Sulfuricurvum kujiense DSM 16994: one gene and its partner. The protein of the gene in region 1 binds, or shares a complex with, the protein of each later gene. Links are inferred from orthologs where the notes say so. Each region holds a gene or a part of one and is shown on either strand. Other genes may lie near its edges.

Region 1 (2,948 bases):
AAATCACATGACCATTCGGCAACTCAACACGAAACGTTGCATTGGGTAGTGCCTCAATAATCTTTCCGTCTACTTCAATGACATCATCTTTTGCCATTTTTATTCCTTTACGCGATTGATAATATTTCAGCTCTACCGTTGATTATTGCAACCGTATGCTCGTAATGAGAGCCTCTCAGCCCGTCCGTACTAACCACATCCCAACCGTTTGCCAAAATTTTGGAAGTCCCCTCTTTTTGGCAAATCATCGGTTCCAGACAAAAAACCATTCCGTTTTTGATCTTTGGACCCGCTTTGGCATTGTTCCCGTCCAAATAATTGGGTATTTCAGGTTCTTCATGCGGTTTTTTGCCGATGCCGTGCCCGCAGAACCCTCTTAGCGGGACAAATCCCCGCCCATTGATAAATTGTTCAATCTCATAAGAGAGCTCTTTAAAGCGCATCCCGTCTTGAATAATATCTATGGCGAAATACAAAGCATCTTTCGCGCAGGCGATCAAAGCTTCATCTTCTTGAGAAATTTTCCCGACACCGACTGATATAGCCGCATCGCCGAAATAACCACCCTTTTTTGTACCGACATCAAATCCAACAATATCACCCTCTTTTAGAGCATAATCGGTCGGGATACCATGAATAATGACATCATTGACAGAGGTACAAACAGCATTCGGAAATCCGTAGAGCCCTTTAAAAGAGGGGATAGCGCCTTGGCTACGGATATACTCCTCACCAATAGCGTCAAGCTCTTTCAGGGTCATCCCGGGCTTTGTATGTTGAGCCAACAGCTCCAATGTCCCGGCAACAATTTTATTGGCGGAACGAAGAAGTTCTATTTCACTGTTTTTGCGTAGCGCAATCGCCATTGTTACAGGCCAACCGCGCTGAGGGTTTGATATTTAGACATGTACACTTGCGCTTCAATACGACGCATCGTATCCAGTGCAACCTGAACAACGATCAAAACCGCCGTCCCTCCGAAGAAGAACGGTACTCCCATCGCTTTAACGATAACCCACGGCAATGTTGCGATCAATCCGAGATAAATAGCCCCGGTAATCGTCAAACGTCCCGCCGTGTCATTCAAAAACTCTTTCGTTGATTCACCCGGTCTAACACCAGGGATAAATCCGCCTTGACGTTTAAGATTCTCTGAAATATCTTTTGCATTGAACACGATTGACGCATAGAAAAACGCAAAAAATACAACAAATAGAAATGTCAAAAAGTTAAAGAAATAATGGTTCGGGTTAAGTACGTCTGCAATCGCTTGAACCGTCGGATTAGTGCTCGAAGACATAACAGTCATCGGGAACATCAAAATAGCCGAAGCGAAAATAACCGGAATAACCCCTGAAAGATTCACTTTGACCGGAATGTAGTTCATAACCCGTTTATTTTGATTTTGCATCATCGTCTTTTTCGCATAGGTAACCGGTATACGGCGTTCTCCAAGCTCAACATAGATGATGACCAAAATCGTTGCAATAATAAGGGCAATAATTCCAAGTAACGACAAGAATCCCATCGCTCCGGTATTTACCATTGTTACTGCTTGCGAAATCGCACTCGGAATTGCCGAAACAATCCCCGCAAAAATGATTAACGACACACCGTTCCCGATTCCGCTTTGCGTAATCTGCTCACCGATCCACATCAACAACATTGTCCCCGCAAGCATCGAAACGACTGCCAACGTTACAAATGTACTGTGATCGACCAAAATAGCGCTCGCGCCGTCTTGTCCGGTCATGCTTTGCAGTCCGACGCTCACTCCGATTGCCTGAACAATCGTAATCACTATCGTTGCATAACGGATAATTTGCATGTATTTAACCATACCGTCACGCTCTTTTTTCATTTGCGCTAAGTTAGGGAAAGTCGCTGCTAAAAGTTCCATGATGATAGATGCGGTGATATAAGGCATGATACCCAGAGAGATGATCGAGAGACGTTCTACGGCGTTACCGCTGAACATATTGAATAGACCTAACGCGTCAGCTTGATGAGAGTTAAAAAATGAAGCGATAACGGCTGTGTCAACACCCGGTACCGGCACGTATGCCAGTAGACGGTAGATGAAAAGAAAACCGATCGTAATTAAGATCTTGTTTACAAGTTGTTGGTTCATTAGTTACCAGTTGTTGTAACGTTTTCATCTTTGATTTTAGATGCTAAATCTTTAGCGCTTGCGCCAACAAGTTTAACGCTGACAACCGATTTTGCCAATCGGTGTACACTACGGATGGTTTCCATAGTGATTTCCGAAAGTGCGGCAATCTCTTTTACTTTTTCAACATTGATTGTTGTCGGTTTAACAACACGTGATGTAAAACCGAATTTCGGCAAACGGCGAGCAAGTGGTTGTTGTCCACCCTCAAAGTTACGTTTTTCATTGTAACCTTTACGCGCTTTTTGACCTTTGTGACCTTTACCGGCAGTTTTACCCTGACCGCTTCCTTGACCACGTCCAAGACGTTTTTTGCTGTGGGTAGAACCCTCAGCAGGAGTAAGGTTTTCTAATGCCATCGCTTATCCTTTAATACGTGATAGTGCATCGATTGTTGCACGTACCACGGTGTTTGGATTGTTAGAACCCAAAGACTTCGTCAAAATGTCTTGGATTCCCGCAAGCTCAAGTACCGGACGGGTAGCGCCACCGGCGATAACCCCTGTACCTTCTGATGCAGGTTTAAGCAAGATACGACTCGCGTTATATTTAACTTCGATGTCATGAGCAATGGTAGTACCTTTGATCTTAACTTCTGTCAAATTTTTGAACGCTTCGTCGACCGCTTTACGGATAGCGTCTGGAACTTCTTTCGCTTTTCCGACTCCGTAACCTACGGTTCCTTTTTTATTTCCTACAACGACTAGAGCGGTAAAACGAAAACGTCTACCACCCTTTACAACTTTAGTTACACGACCGATGTTTACAATCGCTTCTG
Region 2 (16,968 bases), 1.3 Mb from region 1 along the record:
CAGATGAAACTTTTTGAAATAGCGGCATTGCTGGGGTGTTCAGGAGTCGAAGATTCCATAGAAATCACCGGAATGAATACTCTTCGAGAAGCGTCAGCGGGAGAAATCTCTTTTCTCTCCGACAGTAAATATGAAAAAGAACTTGAGAACACTCAAGCTTCTGCCGTAATTCTCCCCTCATCTAAAGCGCATCTTCTTCCCAAGGGAGTTATTGCTCTGCCGTCGGATGAGCCGTATATGTCGGTTGCCCTTTTATCCAAACATTTTTCAAAACCGATACGCAGCAGTGAAGTCCCTCCCGTAATAGGCGAGGGGAGTGTAGTTTATCCGAGCGCCCATATCGAAAACGGGGCATCTATCGGGTCGAATTGCACCATTATGAGCGGTGTTTATGTCGGTGCCGACGCCGTGATCGGAGATGACGTTATCCTCTACCCCAATGTGTGCATTTACCGCGATTGCCGCATCGGGAACCGTGTGATGATTCATGCGGGATCGGTGATCGGAAGCGACGGATTCGGGTATGCCCATACAAAAATGGGTGAGCATGTCAAACTCTATCAGAACGGGAATGTAGTCATAGAGGATGATGTCGAGATCGGTGCCAACACAACAGTCGACTGCGCCGTATTCGGCTCAACGATTATTAAGCAGGGTTCGAAGATAGACAATCTTGTCCAAATCGGCCATAACTGCATTATCGGCGAACACTCCATTTTAGTCTCTCAAACCGGTCTGGCCGGTTCAACGACTTTGGGGCGCAATGTGGTGATGGGGGGGCAAAGCGCTACGGCAGGGCACCTGAGCATCGCACCGTTCACCACCATGGCGGCACGCTCAGGTGTTACTAAAAGTATCACAAATAAGGGTGTGTATAGCGGCTTTCCGTTGATGGAACATAAAATGTGGCTGAAAATGCAGGCAAAATTGGCTAAAATGTTGGAATCTTAAGGTAAAGGGGACAAAGGATGCGTTTATCAATCGTAGGTTTGGTCATAGCAACGTCATTATTGCGTGCGGACAGTGTACCTACGAGTGATATTCGGATGCCGGATATTGTCCTCGATGCGATCAAGCATTGCGAGTGTCTTCAAGAGGGAGGTAGATGCAATCCTCACGTCATACGCATCAATGCGGATGATGAAGCGCAGCGTGCGCTCAATGCCGGTTTTGCGGTGACAGGACATATCATTAAATGCGGTTCAACGGAACAATGCACGCTTCAAGCCCAGGCGTTGATTGACGGCGGCATTACCAACCTTGATCTAGGGCCTTACCAAATCAACTATAAATACCATCCCAATCCGATGCTGCAGGAATATTTTGAAGATACGACCGCCCGCGAACAGGCTAACGGTATTTTGACGAAACTCGTCAAAAGCTTCGGATATTCATGGGAAACGCTGGGACGCTATCACCATTTCAGCGCAACGGACCGGACCCGTAACGAGCGTTACTATCGAAAAATGTACGCTTTTATTTATGGCAATAATGCCAATGCTCAAGGTTCAAATTAATTCTTTTTCTTTTAAGATTGCTTTAGCCAAAATCGGCTACACTCTTTCCTATACACATTTAGTTAGGAGAGATTATGAGTTCTGCTGTAACCATCATTAAAGAAATTCCATTAGACGGTACGAAAAAAGGTGTCATTTCTATCAGTAAAGTAGATGAGCCATACGGTGCCGGAAGTGACAGCGTAGCCAGTATCGGTATTTCATTGGCGGGGGACTCAAAAAATCCTGAGTGGAAAGTTCACCTTCCGATGGGGAATATCGATGCGGTTGTAGAGGCGTTGAAAAGTATCAAATAAGCAGGCCATTCCCGAGCTTTTCGGGAATGAAAAAGTAGATTTATTTTTTTGTGGCTACAAAAGCGGCGATACGTTTGATCCCTTCGCGGATACTGTCGATATCGGTCGCGAAACTGAATCGGAAATACCCCTCAGAACCGAATCCCACACCCGGTACTACCGCAATCCCTTGATCTTCAAGCAACTCTTTACAAAACTGCATGGAATCGTTACTGACCTCTTTGATGTTGACAAACAGATAGAAAGCACCGGCAGGTGATAGAACCGACAATCCGTCAATTTCATTAAACAATTTGACCGCTTCGTCGCGGCGGGCTTTGAACTGAACGCGCATCGCTTCGATATCCGCATCGGCTTCACCGTTAAGGCCTACGATTGCCGCCTTTTGAGTGATAGAGTTGATATTCGAGGTACTTTGGCTTTGGAGCTTTTTAGTAGCCTGGATGATTTCGGTATTGGCTGCTGCCATATACCCGAAACGCCATCCCGTCATCGCTACCGATTTAGAAAGACCGTTGATGGTGATAGTACGTTGGTACATATCGTCACTCACCGCTGCAGCTGATGTAAATTCACCGTCATAGATGAGTTTTTCGTACATTTCATCGCTGGCTACGATAACATTAGTCCCCTCTAATACTTTTCCTAAGGCAGTCAGCTCCTCGCGTGAATAGACCGCACCGGTCGGATTTGAGGGAGAAGTAAGGATAAGCATTTTCGTCTTTGGAGTCAATGCCGCCTTGAGCTGCTCAGGGGTGATTTTGAATCCGCTTTCATCGTCGGTCATAATCTCGACAACGCTTCCTCCGCAATACATTACAAGCTCCGGGTAGGTAACCCAATACGGAGCCGGGATGATTACTTCATCACCCGCTTGAATCGTACAGGCAAAGAGGTTGTAAAGCGAATGTTTCGCCCCGTTGTTGGCGATGATTTGGTTTGGTTTGTAGTCCAATCCGTTATCACGTTTGAGTTTAAGTGCGATAGCTGCTTTGAGTTCAGGGATACCGTCAACGGCGGTGTATTTGGTAAAACCGTCATTGATTGCTTTGATGGCAGCATCTTTTATCACTTGAGGAGTGTCAAAATCAGGCTCACCTGCGGAAAAGCTGAGGATATTTTTCCCTTGTGCTTTGAGTTCTTGCGCTAACGTAGAGATAGCAATGGTAATCGATTCGGAGAGTATATTGACGCGATCGGTTAACATGGATCAGCCCTTGTAAAAAATTTGCGAATTGTACCATGGTTAGGATTAAAAATCACATTAGTTACTTATCAAAAAAGAGCGGTTTCCCTGTATGAAATCCCTGCGCGTAATTGATACCCAATTCAGTCACCTTCTGAAGAATCTCTTCCGAAGCTACGAACTCGGCAACGGTGTCAATCCCGATTCGGTGGGCAAAGTCGATAATAGCTTCAACAACGATGCGGGTACGAGGATTTTCATTAATCGATTTGATCAACGTACCGTCAATTTTCAGGATATCGACATTGAGTTTAAGAATATTTTCGAAATTGGAATAACCTGTTCCGAAATCATCAACCGCAAATTTTGCCCCCAGATTTTTCATTTTAGCAATAAACGAGGCGACTTCCTCAAAGTTCTCAATCCCCTCAGATTCCAGAATTTCAAATATAACCCGATTCGCTGTACCGGTTTGGCGGAGAATATTTTCAATGGTTGTCAGCGTTTTAGCATCTAACATATCGCTACTGGAGAGATTGATTGAAAATTGTTCGTCACGATCGGCAAAAAGATGGCATGCTTGGTATACAACTTCTTGGGTAATGTGGTGATACAGCTTTGTTTTCTGCGCAATCGGTAAAAAATCATACGGCGGGATTAGGGAACCGTCTTCGTTTTGAATACGTACCAATGTTTCATATTTTTCAATTTTCCCGGTAATACACGAGACAATCGGTTGATATTGACAGACAATACGATGTTCGACCAATGCCTGACGAATTTGAGCCGACATTGCAATATTGGTTTGATACTGCTGCTCGATTCCCTCTGAGGGGTCATAGATACAAGAAGGGCGTTTAATACTTCGCGCTTTATTTAGTGCGACATCGGCATGAATGAGGGGCTTATCGCTGTCAATGGCAATACCGACTGTTGCACGAACATGGACGGTTTCGTCCGCAATCATAAATAGCTTTTCACTGAGCAAGGAGAGGAGTATTTCAATGTCATGTTGAAACTCGACATTCGAACTCCCTTCTTTTAGACGAAACGCAAATTCGTCTCCGCCGATTCGGTAGGGGTTCAGTTTCATTTCGCTGAGCCAATGGGCGATTTGGGTTAAAAGCCAATCACCCGCGTCAATTCCGAAAAAGTCATTGATCTCTTTAAAATCATCAATATTCAATATTGCTACCGTATTGATTGGATTTTTAAGGAGATCTTCTTGCAGTTTGATTCGATTCGGGAGGGAAGTGAGAGTGTCGTAATACAAATGATGGGTTGCTTTATGCGTTTGTTCCGTAATCTTCATCTCAAGATTTTTATTTATCGTTTCAATCTCATCCGAGTATTGGAGCACGCTCTCTTGCATCGCCTCGAATGCATGGGTAATTTGGGTAAACTCACGCTGAGTATAGGGGAAGTCAAAGGTTATTTTTTCTCCGGGTTTAAAATTCCGTACTTTATGAGCGATCAATGTAATGGGATGCAAAAGACGGTTGACCCAAATCATCATCAGCCATAGGACGCTAAATACGCTGATGGTTATCCAGCCGTATAAAATGTAAAAACGCTTCATCGTTTTGGTGAACTCTTCGCCTGAATAGGTAAGGGTGATCGAGCCGATCGGTTTAAGGGTAGAGGGTTCCATCAAATTTTCGGTGATATCAATCGTCTGATACGATCGTGAAAGATCATGCTGATGATAGTTCAGAAAAACGGTCCCTTTTAAATCGGTAATTTTTAACGCGATGACTTCATTGCGTTGGGTAATGGCAGATAGTTTATTTCCGAAATCATTGATTCCCAAAAAAAGAGAAAGGGATACGGCGGGATTAACCGCATCAATAAGCAAATAGGCTTTTTCTTTTTGGGAGTTCAGTGTTAGATCCCGAACAATCCAAAATGTGATTAACGTAACCGTGAGGAAAAGGATGAATGTCCCCATGACAAGTGTTACAAAAAGTTTAGTGGATAAGCGGGCATTTTTAAAAAAGTTCATTCAATGAGTCTCGCAATCTGATATAAAGTGCCGTCGAAATGAAATTTACCCTCTTTGAGGGTTTTTTTGTTGATGTAGATGACCGTAGAGCGTTCAAATGCGATAGAACCCAATATGCCTGATTCCAAATCTGCCACATCATAGGAAAAAGTCGGAATAGAGTTCTCTATTCCCCATTCAGCTACTTGTTTTAGGGACTTGGAACTGCATTTTTGAATCATGTACACGAAGGCTATGTCTTTTCGTTCCGTTACTTCGTTGACGGAAAGTGCGATGGCGCTAAAAGGGATATTGGAAACTCTTTCGTGATGAACCCGATTGATTCCCTCCGCAATAAACTGGGCGTCAGATTTTCGATTTAAATCGTATACTACGGCAAATATCACTTTGGATGAATCTGTTTTGGATTTCAGCCGGGTGTCGAGTGCCATGATTTTAGGAAGCATACGGATATGGCCGTTTACTATAAAAGATTCATGTGCCGATGCAATGAAAAATCCGAAGAGAAAAAACAAAATTATCCGCATTAGAACTTCCATCCTGTTCTAATCCAAAAAGTTCTTCCTTCAATCGGGTAATCATCAGGATAGGTTCCGGGAGGAGATATGTAGCGGTAGATGGCATTGTTGGCATTTTTCAATGCAGCTTGCAGGTAAAATCCGTCAAAACTCTCCCAACCTAAAATCAAATCATAGGAAGCGAATGATTCCATCGAATTTTTGCGTACATCGTTCGGGCGACGTTCTTTTGCACTGCTGTAGCGTCCTACGATTCCTCCTGTCATTTGAGGGGTAAACGTATAGGAAAGCCCCCCCTTAAGCAAATGGGATGAAGCATATGGAAGATAGTCGGTTGTTTCGCTCCCTTTAAACGTTTCCCCTCTGATGTAGCTGTAGGAGAGAAATGTTGTGTCATTTTCTCCGATACTTCCTCGAAATTCGGTCTCAAATCCCATGATATTGCGTTTGCCGATATTTTGGTACATCTTATTGGTTGTATTCGGAGTGATTTGCCCTTTATTTTTCAGATAAAACAGATTAAGACCCAATGTCGTATCTATCGACGGTTTGTAGAGGTATTGTGTTTCATAGGAGACGACATGTTCAGACTCCAAATCGGGATTACCGACCTGAGTCGGATGATTTTGGGTATAGAGCTCGCGAAAGGAGGGCAGTCTGAAACTGTTGCCCACCATGAATTTCAGGATGTGTTGGCGGTACGGCTGAAAAACCAAGGCCGCTCGGACATACGGTTCGAAATTCAAATTTGACGCTTTGGTTCCTCCAGCATTAAGTGAAAGGGCAAGTATGTCACTAATGTCAATGGTATCGCTAAGGTAAAACTCATCGGTATGGCGGCATGCCGATCCCATATCAATAAACGGCGCGGTGTCGGTATAATCGACGAGAGTCGTTCCTCCGGTTTTATTCGTCGTGACGGTGTGCATATCAATAATGTCTTCATACTTTTGGCCATAGCCGAGAGTGATTTTATGATTTTCGACGCCGGTATAGGTTGCGGAAATATTGGCATACAACATTCGTGCATTAAAATTCCAATCTTCCCAAAAACCGTTTGGAAAACTAAGGACTCCGTACGTTCCGGGAGGAAGCAGTCGGGAATCTTCTTCCCATCCGTCTTCCATCATTCCAGCCTTTGCGTTTAAAGTCAAATCATCGGAAATCTTGTGTGAAAATCCCCCCTCAACATACCATGATGGGAATGATTGGGTACCGTTCATATTCGGCAATGCGCTCAAATTACCAAAGGCGCTTCCGGTCGTAAAATGGTTAATACGTCCTTTAAGATAGAAATCATTATAAAAATAAGAGAGGCCGAAACCGATTTGATGGCTGTTGAGAGGCGCATAGCCCGTATTGTGATATTTATCCGTCACGGTGATAGGAGAACGGGCATCGTTGCTTTGATAAAACAAGTCGCTGGAGACTCTCCAATCCGATGCGCGGTGCGTATACCAAAATCCTGCCTGTTTAGCCAAATCGCTGCCGAAACTTCCGAATACAACACCGTTTTGCAGCTTATCTTCGTCTTTTGCATAGGTGATAACATTGATAGTCCCTGAGTATCCGTTGACTCCCTCGATAAAACTTCCGGCCCCACGGACGACTTCAATGCGCTCTATCAGCTCGATTGGAAAATCGAGGTAAGCGGTATAGGTATCAGCCGAACGGTCATTGACCACAACCCCGTCGATAGCCAGTTTTGTCTGTCCGTAGGAGAGGGGATTGGAACCGCGGATGACAGGGGTACGGTTGTTGTTCGTATTACCCATCATATCGATACCGGGAAGCAGCATCAAGGCATCTTTCAAGGTGTGAACACCGAAAAGGGTAAGATCTTTTTGCTCCCATACCGATAAAATAAAAGGCTGATAATCGATATTCTGATTGGTTTGTGTCGCCAACTGTTCCGTATAGCTTATGTCTTCAGTAAGGGTAGTCTCAGGAGGTAATTCAGACCCGTATACAGCCAGGGGGATAAAGGAATACAAAACGACTAATGACGAAAATCTCAAAACTACCCCTGCTTGGACGGTTATTTCTTAAATACTCTTGGACGGTTATTTCTTAAATACTATCATAAAAACACTATATTACATTCAAAATTATATATAAATGGGACTAAATAGACTGCAATCTGTATACATACGAAAAAACCCTGATCTTTATTGTTAAAATTAGCGGTCTTTTATTATGTCGAATCCCTCGGGAATGATTGGTTTATATCGGTTTGCCTCTATCGCTTTGTTTTGTACCGGATTGGTGAACTGGATTGTTACACGGTTGTCATAGCTGTCTTTGTAGGCGATAGAGAGCAGCTGGGTATTTTTAAACTGAACCGTATAGGTTTGACCTTTTACCGTTGCACTGTATTGATCGTCATTAACTTTCTTCGCTTTTTGGATGATTTGCAAAAAATCGATCTCATCATCCAGCGTACGCATCGTTACCTGCTCTATTTGCGGTTCGATCACAGTAATTTTGGAACCGTTTACGTAGACGCTCTTTTGAATCGGTTTTTGGTATACCCAGAGGGCATTTTGGGGTTTGCTTGCCCAAAGTTCACCGGAGTAAACGATTTTTTTGTTGCTGTCATCGATAATGGTCTGAATAAATTTGGAGTTAAACGAACTCATCTCTTTCGGTGAAGCAAAGAGGGTAAGGGAAAGGAGAACCAAGAGGGGTAAAAAACGCACACAAAATCCTTGAATAAAGTAATTGTGCTATTGTACCCAATGCTCATTTACCAAAACCATAGATTTCGTATGCTAAAATCACCAACTTTTTCAATACTGTTCATAATGAAGGCTTTTAATGCTCCAATCGCTAGTCGGAAAAATCTTCGGTACCAAAAACGATCGAGAAGTCAAAAAATATCGTCAAAACGTCGCGGCAATCAATGCCCGAGAACCCCATTTCAGCGCCATGAGCGACGAAGCGTTGCAGCAGGCTTTCCATGCTCTTAAAGAGTCGGTACAAAACAATGTTAAAACACTTGATGAGGTTTTAGTCGATTCATTCGCTATTACCCGTGAAGCGAGTAAACGTGTTCTCGGTATGCGTCACTTTGACGTTCAGCTTATCGGCGGTATGGTTTTACATGAGGGGAGAATCGCCGAGATGAAAACGGGTGAGGGGAAAACCCTTGTCGCAACCTTGGCGGTTGTTCTCAATGCAATGAACGGCAAAGGGGTTCATGTCGTGACGGTCAACGATTATCTGGCATCCCGTGACGGTACGCAGATGTCGGCACTGTATGCCTTTTTGGGATATTCTACGGGGATATTGGTCGAAGAGGGGTATAACCCTGCTAATAAACGTGATCAGTACGCATGCGATATTACTTACGGCACGAACAACGAATTCGGATTTGATTATTTGCGTGACAATATGACCTATTCGCGTGATCACATGGTTCAGCGCGGACATGCGTACGTTATCGTCGATGAGGTCGACTCGATTTTGATCGATGAAGCACGGACACCGCTTATCATCTCCGGACCGACCAACCGTACCTTAGAGAACTATACCCGCGCCGATGCGGTTGCCAAAGCGATGGTAAGAGATGAACATTTCACGGTGGATGAAAAAGATCGTCTTATCCTCATCACCGAAGAGGGGATAGGACGTGCGGAAGAACTTTTCGGTGTCGACAATCTCTACAGTATCGAAAACTCTGCTCTTTCACATCACCTTGACCAGGCGTTGAAAGCAAACTACATTTTCGAAATCGACGTAGACTATGTTATCCAAGACGGCCAAATCGTTATCGTCGACGAGTTTACGGGACGCCTCTCTGAAGGGCGACGTTATTCCGAAGGGCTCCATCAGGCATTGGAAGCTAAAGAGGGGGTCATCATCAAAGAAGAGACCCAAACACTGGCCGATATCACCTACCAAAACTATTTCCGCATGTACGCAAAAATCGGCGGTATGACCGGTACGGCACAGACCGAAGCGACCGAGTTTGCACAAATCTACAATCTCGACGTTATCTCGATCCCGACCAATGTTCCCGTTATCCGTCAAGACTTGAACGACTTGATCTATAAAACGGAAGGGGAGAAATTTGATGCCGTTATCGCCAAAGTCAAAGAGCTTCATGCCAAAGGTCAGCCGATTTTGATCGGTACCGCTTCGATCGAGAAATCCGAAAAACTGCATGAATTGATCAAAAAAGAAAAAATCCCTCACACCGTTTTGAATGCGAAAAACCATACGCAAGAGTCTGAGATCATCAAAAATGCAGGTGAAAAAGGGGCGGTAACCATCGCAACCAACATGGCAGGTCGCGGGGTAGACATTAAAGTCAGCGATGAGATCAAAGCTCTCGGCGGTCTCTATATTCTCGGAACTGAGCGCCACGAAAATCGCCGTATCGACAATCAGCTTCGCGGCCGTTCAGGGCGTCAGGGCGATCCGGGAACGAGCCAGTTTTATCTCTCATTGGAGGATAACCTTCTCCGTATCTTCGGTTCGGACAAAATCAAGTCGATCATGGAGCGTCTGGGTGTTGAAGACGGTGAATATATCGAATCGGCGATGGTAACCCGTGCAGTAGAAAAAGCGCAGAAAAAAGTCGAAAGCATGCATTTCGAAGGGCGTAAAAGTATCGTTGAATATGATGACGTCGCGAATGAACAGCGCAAAATCGTCTATAAATTCCGCGGTGAACTGCTCGATCCGTCGTATAACGTAGCCGATAAAATCGATCTAATCCGCAGTGAATACGTCAACCGTACGTTGGCGTTCTGCGGTATCTTTGAGGGGATTGCCGAAGAGGAGATCGATTTGGAACGTCTGGCAATGACGTTGAAAGAGGAGATGAACGCCGATATCGATGTTTCACTCTTCGGCGATAAATCGTTCGACTCGATTCAAGGTACATTGCTAAATGTATTAAAATCTCAATATGACGAAAAAATGTCGGTTGTGGATGAAAAACTTCGAAGCGAAATCGAGCGGGAGATTTACCTCAAAACCCTCGATACCGCATGGCGTGAACACTTGTACCAAATGGACAGCATGAAAACGGGGATCCGACTTCGCGCCTACAACCAAAAAGATCCGTTGGTCGAGTATAAAAAAGAGAGTTATAACCTTTTCAGCGAATTGGTCGAGACGATCAAATACGATACGATTAAAACCCTCCATGTTATCCGATTTAAAGTAGAGAGCGCCGAAGAAGAGGCTGAAGCGTTTGCCCGTCAAATGGAACTGGAGAAAAAACAGGAAGCATTTCGAATGTCTCTCAATCATCAAGAGCACGAAAATGACGATAAAAAAATTTCCCGAAACGACGATTGCCCGTGCGGAAGCGGTCTCAAATACAAAAACTGCTGCGGTAAATCAGGACCTAAAAAAGGGGTATTTGCCTCTTGAATATCGTCTCTTACCTCGTCAAACGATTTTTGCGCTTTGACAAAGAGCAGCCCTTTATCTTCCTCTCCGCACTCCTCGCATTCTCCGGAATTGCGCTGGGCGTGATGGTTCTTATCATCGCTATGGCACTTATGAACGGTTTTGACAACGAGTTTAAAAAGAAACTTACCGTGATGAACTATCCCATGACGATTCAGCCAAAATTTTATGCGACATGCGACACGGCTTTGCTCGAACAGCTGCGTCAGAAATTTCCCGATCTCTCGTTTAGTCCGTATGTCACCTCTGCCGTTCTCTCCAGAAGCGGCGATCAAATGGAGGGGGGGTATCTTTTCGGTGTCGATTTTGCTCAGGAAGCCAAAGTCAACCGCATAGTTGCCGAAGGGCTGAGAGGGGGGATACCTAAAAACTTTGAAGTGATGGTCGGCAAATCGCTCAAAGAGGAGTTTCAACTCGATTCTGGGGAGAAACTGACTTATATATTCACTCAGATGGAGCCGGGCGGTTTGGCCTTGACTCCGAAGATCAAGCGCTTCAACGTCGTGAGCACATTTAACTCCGGACTGAGTGCCTATGACAAGGGGTTCTCCTATACCTCTCTGAGTGCGTTACAGCGTATTTTGGGGATCCCTGAAAACCTCTATGACGGGATTCACGTCCATTCCGCCAATCCCGAAGCCGATATTGGCCGTGTCGCTGCCGCATTGCCCGATACGGTATCGATTCGCGGATGGTGGGAAGACAACGGCAACTTTTTTGCCGCGCTGAAAATGGAGAAGATGTCACTGTTTATTGTCCTGATGCTCATCATCCTCATCGCCGCCATCAATATTATCTCATCGCTTTTGATGACGGTGATGAACCGCCGAAGTGAAATCGCTTTGCTTATCTCACTCGGTGCATCGAAACAAGAGGTTAAAAAAATCTTTTTGGTTCTGGGTATCGTCATTGGATTGTTGGGAATTACGACGGGAGCCATTTTAGGCTTTTTGGGGATGTGGATTTTGGGGACATTCGATATTATCTCCCTTCCTGCCGATGTTTATCCGACCTCGACACTGCCTCTGGATTTGAGTGTAGTCGATTTCTTTTCCATCATAACAGGGGCTTTTGTGATTGTCTTGCTTTCTGCCTGGTATCCAGCAAAAAAAGCTTCTGAAGTGGATGTTTTGACCGTTTTACGCAACGAATAAAATTGATGCAATAAATAATGTGAAGGTAGATAGTGGACGAGTTTTTACAAAATGATCAAGTATATAAAACTTCATTATATGGGCGTTTAGGCTATTTTGTAATGATACTTATGTATTTGATTTTTGTTCCAGTGTTTATCGGTTTAGGATATGAAAAAATCATTACTCCTGATTATCCTACTGAAATTATAGTTGGTATTTTATTTTTTGGAATGGGCTTAGGACTAGTGAGATGGCTTATATGTGATTTGTTTTTTCTATTTTCATTTAGAAATCGTGTTGTGCTTGAGAATGATAATATAATTTATTACGGATGTTTCAAAACTCTAAAGATAAAATGGAATGATATTGGTTATATACGACTATCATTAAGAACAGGCCCGTACGCATTGCTTTGGATAACTGTTAAGCAAAGAAGATGGCCATATATGCTCGATGTCTCAGGTCTAAAACCATCGTATACAAAATTAATGGAAGAAGTGGAAAAACGAAAAGACAGAAACAGCACGGAGAGGTAGGGGGGCAAGGGGTAAAAAAAAGTAGCCTGTCCCCTTTTTTCTGTGATCGATTTCTTCTTTATCATCATCGGAGCATTTGTTATTGTATTGCTCTCTGCGTGGTATCCGGCGAAAAAAGCTTCTGAAGTGGATGTTTTAACCGTTTTACGCAACGAATAGTTTTTTTAGTCTGAATTTAAGGCAAACAAAATAGGGTCTTTATTACAATGAAGCACTATATCGGGATACGGGTACCAAAGCATGAAGATTGACTATGCAAATCGTTTCACTCTGGCTGCTTTACTCGTTTTGATCCTTGTCGGATTTGCCGGATGCGAACGAAAGAAAGAGGGAAACGATGTCTCGACATCGGTTGTTAACCCTTCCAAACCTTTTGCAGGACAGTCTATCGTTCTAATTGTTCCGACCCTCGAAGCCCGCCTGATACGCGGTCCGATTTTGGATGAAGTGGAGTCTTTTGAAAAAAAGACGGGTGGCAAGGTACGGGTCGTGACTCCCAGCTGGAACGAAACGATTGAAAAAATCGATCAGTCTCTTAAAGACCCGAACCTCAAATATGATATTTTTGTTGTGATTTCGATGTGGAACGGAACGCTTCTTGGAAACAACCATATCGAACCGATCCCGGAAGCGATCAAAAAACAGATTGACTGGGACGATGTTTTGCCGATTTACCGCAATACGGTTCTCTCCTGGAATGGAAAAGCATACGGACTCCCTTATGATGGAGATTGTATCAATCTCTATTACCGCAAAGACATTTTCGAAAAACCTGAATACAAGGCTGCATTTTCCAAACGCTACGGCTATCCTTTAGCGCCGCCGAAAACATGGAAAGCATTTAGAGATATTGCAGAGTTTTTCAACGGCTGGGATTGGGACGGAGACGGTAAAGTTGAATACGGAATGGCCGGTTTAAGGGTCAAAGACGATATCTCCATGCTGCAATTTTTTGCACAGGCGGGAGCATATGCCAAATATCCGGACGATAAAGCATACTATTTTGATCCCGATACGATGAAACCGCGCATCAACAATCCGGCTTTTGTCCGTGCCCTGAGCGATTATGTCGATTTTATGAAGTTCGGGCCTCCGGGGATGGCAAGCTTCGCAGGGCATGACGTTCGTAACAGTTTTGCTTCGGGCGAAGTAGCGATGGCACTGGATTGGGCCGATATGGGGATTTTCGTCGCCAATTCTCCGGTATCGATTATTAAAGACAAAGTTGGGTATGCTCAAATTCCGGGATCCAATACCGTATACAACTCTCATACGCATAGATGGGAAAAGCGTCATAATGATGTCTCGTCGATCAGCGGCAACTGGATGTTTTTAGTTAACAAGGATTCCAAACATAAAGATTTGGCTTTTGCGTTTGCCGCCCATATGACATCCAAAGAAATGACAAAAAAGCTTACTGCAACAAACGGTACAGCCGTAAATCCATCGCGATATTCGCATTTCAACGATCCTGCATCATGGGAACAAGCCGGGTTTTCAACCGCTTCGGCGAAAGCGTATCTGGATGAAATTACCGTCTCACTCTCGAACCCGAATGTCGTCTATGATATTACCATTCCGGGAGCTGGAGAATATTATCAGGCAATCGATGAATACGCGTACAAAGCCGTTAAGGGTGAGATGACGCCTCAGGCAGCTATGGACCATGCTGCTCACTCATGGGAACAAATAACGGACGACTTGGGACGAGAGAAACAGATTGTTTTCTACAAATCCTCTTTGAACTGAACATGCAGAAAAGTTTAACCCTTCGGCACATAGCAAATCTTACTTTTATCACGATTTTGCTCGGATCGCTGGTGGTCGGTTTTTTACTGAGTTCGCTCTTGAAAGAGTATGAGCAGATTATTGCCGATGAACAGCTAAGCAAATCGACCTACGAATCACTGTTTATACTCAAATACGATACTGAGAGGCTTTTGACGACGGGAGATCTTGATCAGCAGAAAAAAACGATTATTGAATCCGAGCGCGAGTTTATAAAAAAATTCGATGCTCTCTCACCGAATATTTTTGATAAAAAAGAGTGGTTTGAGTTTAAAAACATCATAGTCAGCGAGTTGGACAAGGTCGAAATCTTATTGCAGGATGATTTGTTTTCAAAACAGAATATGATGGAGAAATCTCTCTTGAGACGGTTAGGAGAAGGTCTGAATGCGAATGAAAACAGTGCCTATTACATCAAAATTCGGGATATAAACAACCGAATTGTCTTTTTAAAGCAATATGAAGACTTTTTGCTTGACGAACTTTACACGTTTCAACGTGATAATTCGATCAGAGCGGATCAGCGGATTGCTCGAACAAAAGTGATATTGATTCGGGTCATAGTGATTACGTTCAGTTTTTTGGTTGTATTGATCTTTTTCGTCTCTCGATCGATTAAAAAAGTGGAAAATAAGCTCCTCGGTATCCAGGAAAATCTCAAAAATGCTCTCTCCGAGCTTGAAAAGAAACAAAAGACACTAGTAGTGCAACGGGATATTTTGGACCATTCGGCTCACTACGATTTACTTACGGGGATTCCGAACCGCCTCCGTTTCGTGGAAAAATTGAACCGTCTCATATACGATTATCGTCAAAATAAAACGCCGTTTGCCGTATGGTTTATTGATTTGGACCGTTTCAAAGAGATTAACGATTCATTCGGCCACAGTATTGGTGATCGTGTATTGCAGGAGGTGGCTATACGCCTTGAAAAAACCATTGACAAAGAGTCTATAGCCCGTTTCGGAGGAGACGAATTTGCGATTATCGTCGAGAATGCGCAGAGCATGGAATATGTTGAAAGTGTAATTCACAGATTTGTTCATTTGTTGACCGAACCTCTGGATGCAGACGGTTACGAAATCTTTATTAGTTGCAGTGCCGGAGCCAGTTTTTATCCTATAGATGCGGCAAATGCCGAAGAGCTGTTGCGCAATGCCGATTCGGCCATGTATCAGGCAAAAGAGAGGGGAAAAAATACCTACCGTTTCTATACGCATGAATTGACCCAAAGAGTCTATGAACGGCTTACTATGGAAAACAGTTTACGAAAAGCGCTCAAAAACAATGAACTTATTTTGCATTACCAGCCGCAGGTCGATATGTCAGAGAACAAAATAATCGGTGTCGAAGCTCTGGTACGCTGGAATAATCCGGACATGGGAATGGTACCGCCGGTAAAATTCATTCCGATCGCGGAAGAGACAGGGCTGATCATTAGCATAGGCGAATGGATTATTGATGAAGCATGTCGTCAAATTGTGCATTGGAAGAGCGAAGGAGTAGAGATAGGCTATATAGCGGTAAATATCTCTGCTAAACAGCTGATGCACGGAAATCTAGAAAAAACGATCCCTTTGATCCTCGATAAATACGGTTGCAAGCCCGAATGGATTGAATTGGAACTGACAGAGAGCATTTTGATGGAGGATCCGGAATACTCCAAAAATATTCTCACACTCTTGTCCGAAAAAGGGTTCAAATTGGCGATCGATGATTTCGGTACGGGATATTCTTCCTTGGCATATCTGAAAAATCTCCCGATTCATAAACTTAAAATCGATAAATCTTTTGTTGATAATCTCCCGTTTGCGGCAGCCGATTGTGAAATCGTAAAATCGACGATTCACTTATGCAAAGGGCTAAATCTGACTATTGTAGCAGAGGGAATTGAGCAAAAAGAGCAGGGAGAATTCTTGTTAAGAGAAGGGTGTATGATCGCCCAAGGATATTATTATTTCAAACCTATGGCAGCCGATCTTGTGACACAGAATTTTCACATATCTATTTGAGTCCGTGTGCTTGCGATTGCATTGTTTTTGTACGATATTGGATTAAAAAAGCTTTCAAAATCGTTGAAGTGATAATTTGCAGAAATGAATAGAGAGGCGCTACAGCTAGCGTATAGCTGTAGACTAACCTTTTATGTCAAGATTTTGACCTAGGCCGGTAAGCTCTGAGCCGGAAGCGGTGCCCGAGCTACCTGACATAGGCATAGCACTCTCTAACACTTTCATTATTCCCTGTCCCTGAATATCAATCGCTTTTTTCATCGCATAGATTTCAAGTCCACTACCTAAATTGCTGCTGCTGATCGGATCCATTTTGTAACCTCCTAAATGGGGTTCATGGTTATATCGGTCATAAATCACTATTTGTTAAATGTCAAGAAAGTGTCAAGGGATTTTACGTGAGGGATTGACAACTTTGGCGTAGCATTAGAGCATCAAAAAACAGGAGGAAGGTTATGAAATACCTTGCAATCGTCACAATGTTCTCAATGTCACTTATGGCGGCATCGCCGGAAGTGCTCCAGTATATGAATGATCTCTCAAAAACGGCTAA

The links.
Region 2: the proteins of secY (region 1) and secA are in contact, whole or in part, in a crystal structure (PDB 3DIN), measured with the Thermotoga maritima proteins. The link is inferred for Sulfuricurvum kujiense DSM 16994 from one-to-one orthologs. Residues at the interface, in WP_004081795.1 of Thermotoga maritima: Glu108, Gly109, Glu110, Glu111, Ala236, Glu237, Arg238, Arg239, Ile240, Thr241, Ile242, Gln243, Tyr244, Ala245, Arg246, Arg247, Val248, Thr249, Gly250, Arg251, Arg252, Val253, Tyr254, Gly256, Ala257, Ser258, Thr259, Tyr260, Leu261, Pro262; in WP_004082002.1 of Thermotoga maritima: Glu261, Ala262, Arg263, Lys300, Ala301, Arg302, Thr303, Ile304, Ile305, Leu323, Tyr324, Asp325, Pro326, Val329, Ser330, Tyr333, Ile336, Lys340, Phe345, Val349, Glu363, Phe364, Tyr374, Ser375, Gly376, Gly377, Glu393, Ile395, Thr482, Ser483.

Annotation. Positions count from the first base shown.
Region 1 is NC_014762.1:200,021-202,968, reverse strand. It holds secY (preprotein translocase subunit SecY), read right to left. Parts: upstream 2,132-2,948; coding sequence 869-2,131; downstream 1-868. Other genes in the region: rpsE (30S ribosomal protein S5), read right to left, coding at 2,533-2,948; rplO (50S ribosomal protein L15), read right to left, coding at 2,131-2,529; map (type I methionyl aminopeptidase), read right to left, coding at 108-866; infA (translation initiation factor IF-1), read right to left, coding at 1-97. UniProt on the Escherichia coli protein: The central subunit of the protein translocation channel SecYEG. Consists of two halves formed by TMs 1-5 and 6-10.
Region 2 is NC_014762.1:1,488,719-1,505,686, reverse strand. The notes cover bases 7,998-11,120. They hold secA (preprotein translocase subunit SecA), read left to right. Parts: upstream 7,998-8,336; coding sequence 8,337-10,904; downstream 10,905-11,120. Other genes in these bases: SULKU_RS07440 (ABC transporter permease), read left to right, coding at 10,907-11,120; lolA (LolA-like outer membrane lipoprotein chaperone), read right to left, coding at 7,998-8,218. Also shown: lpxD (UDP-3-O-(3-hydroxymyristoyl)glucosamine N-acyltransferase), read left to right, coding at 4-951; SULKU_RS07480 (lysozyme family protein), read left to right, coding at 969-1,517; SULKU_RS07475 (hypothetical protein), read left to right, coding at 1,592-1,813; SULKU_RS07470 (pyridoxal phosphate-dependent aminotransferase), read right to left, coding at 1,854-3,020; SULKU_RS14420 (GGDEF domain-containing phosphodiesterase), read right to left, coding at 3,082-5,001; SULKU_RS07460 (hypothetical protein), read right to left, coding at 4,998-5,528; SULKU_RS07455 (TonB-dependent receptor plug domain-containing protein), read right to left, coding at 5,528-7,537; more of lolA, read right to left, coding at 7,700-7,997; more of SULKU_RS07440, read left to right, coding at 11,121-12,097; SULKU_RS07435 (hypothetical protein), read left to right, coding at 12,130-12,615; SULKU_RS07430 (extracellular solute-binding protein), read left to right, coding at 12,856-14,364; SULKU_RS07425 (putative bifunctional diguanylate cyclase/phosphodiesterase), read left to right, coding at 14,367-16,415; SULKU_RS07420 (hypothetical protein), read right to left, coding at 16,539-16,727; SULKU_RS07415 (DUF1924 domain-containing protein), read left to right, coding at 16,871-16,968. UniProt on the Escherichia coli protein: Required for protein export, interacts with the SecYEG preprotein conducting channel.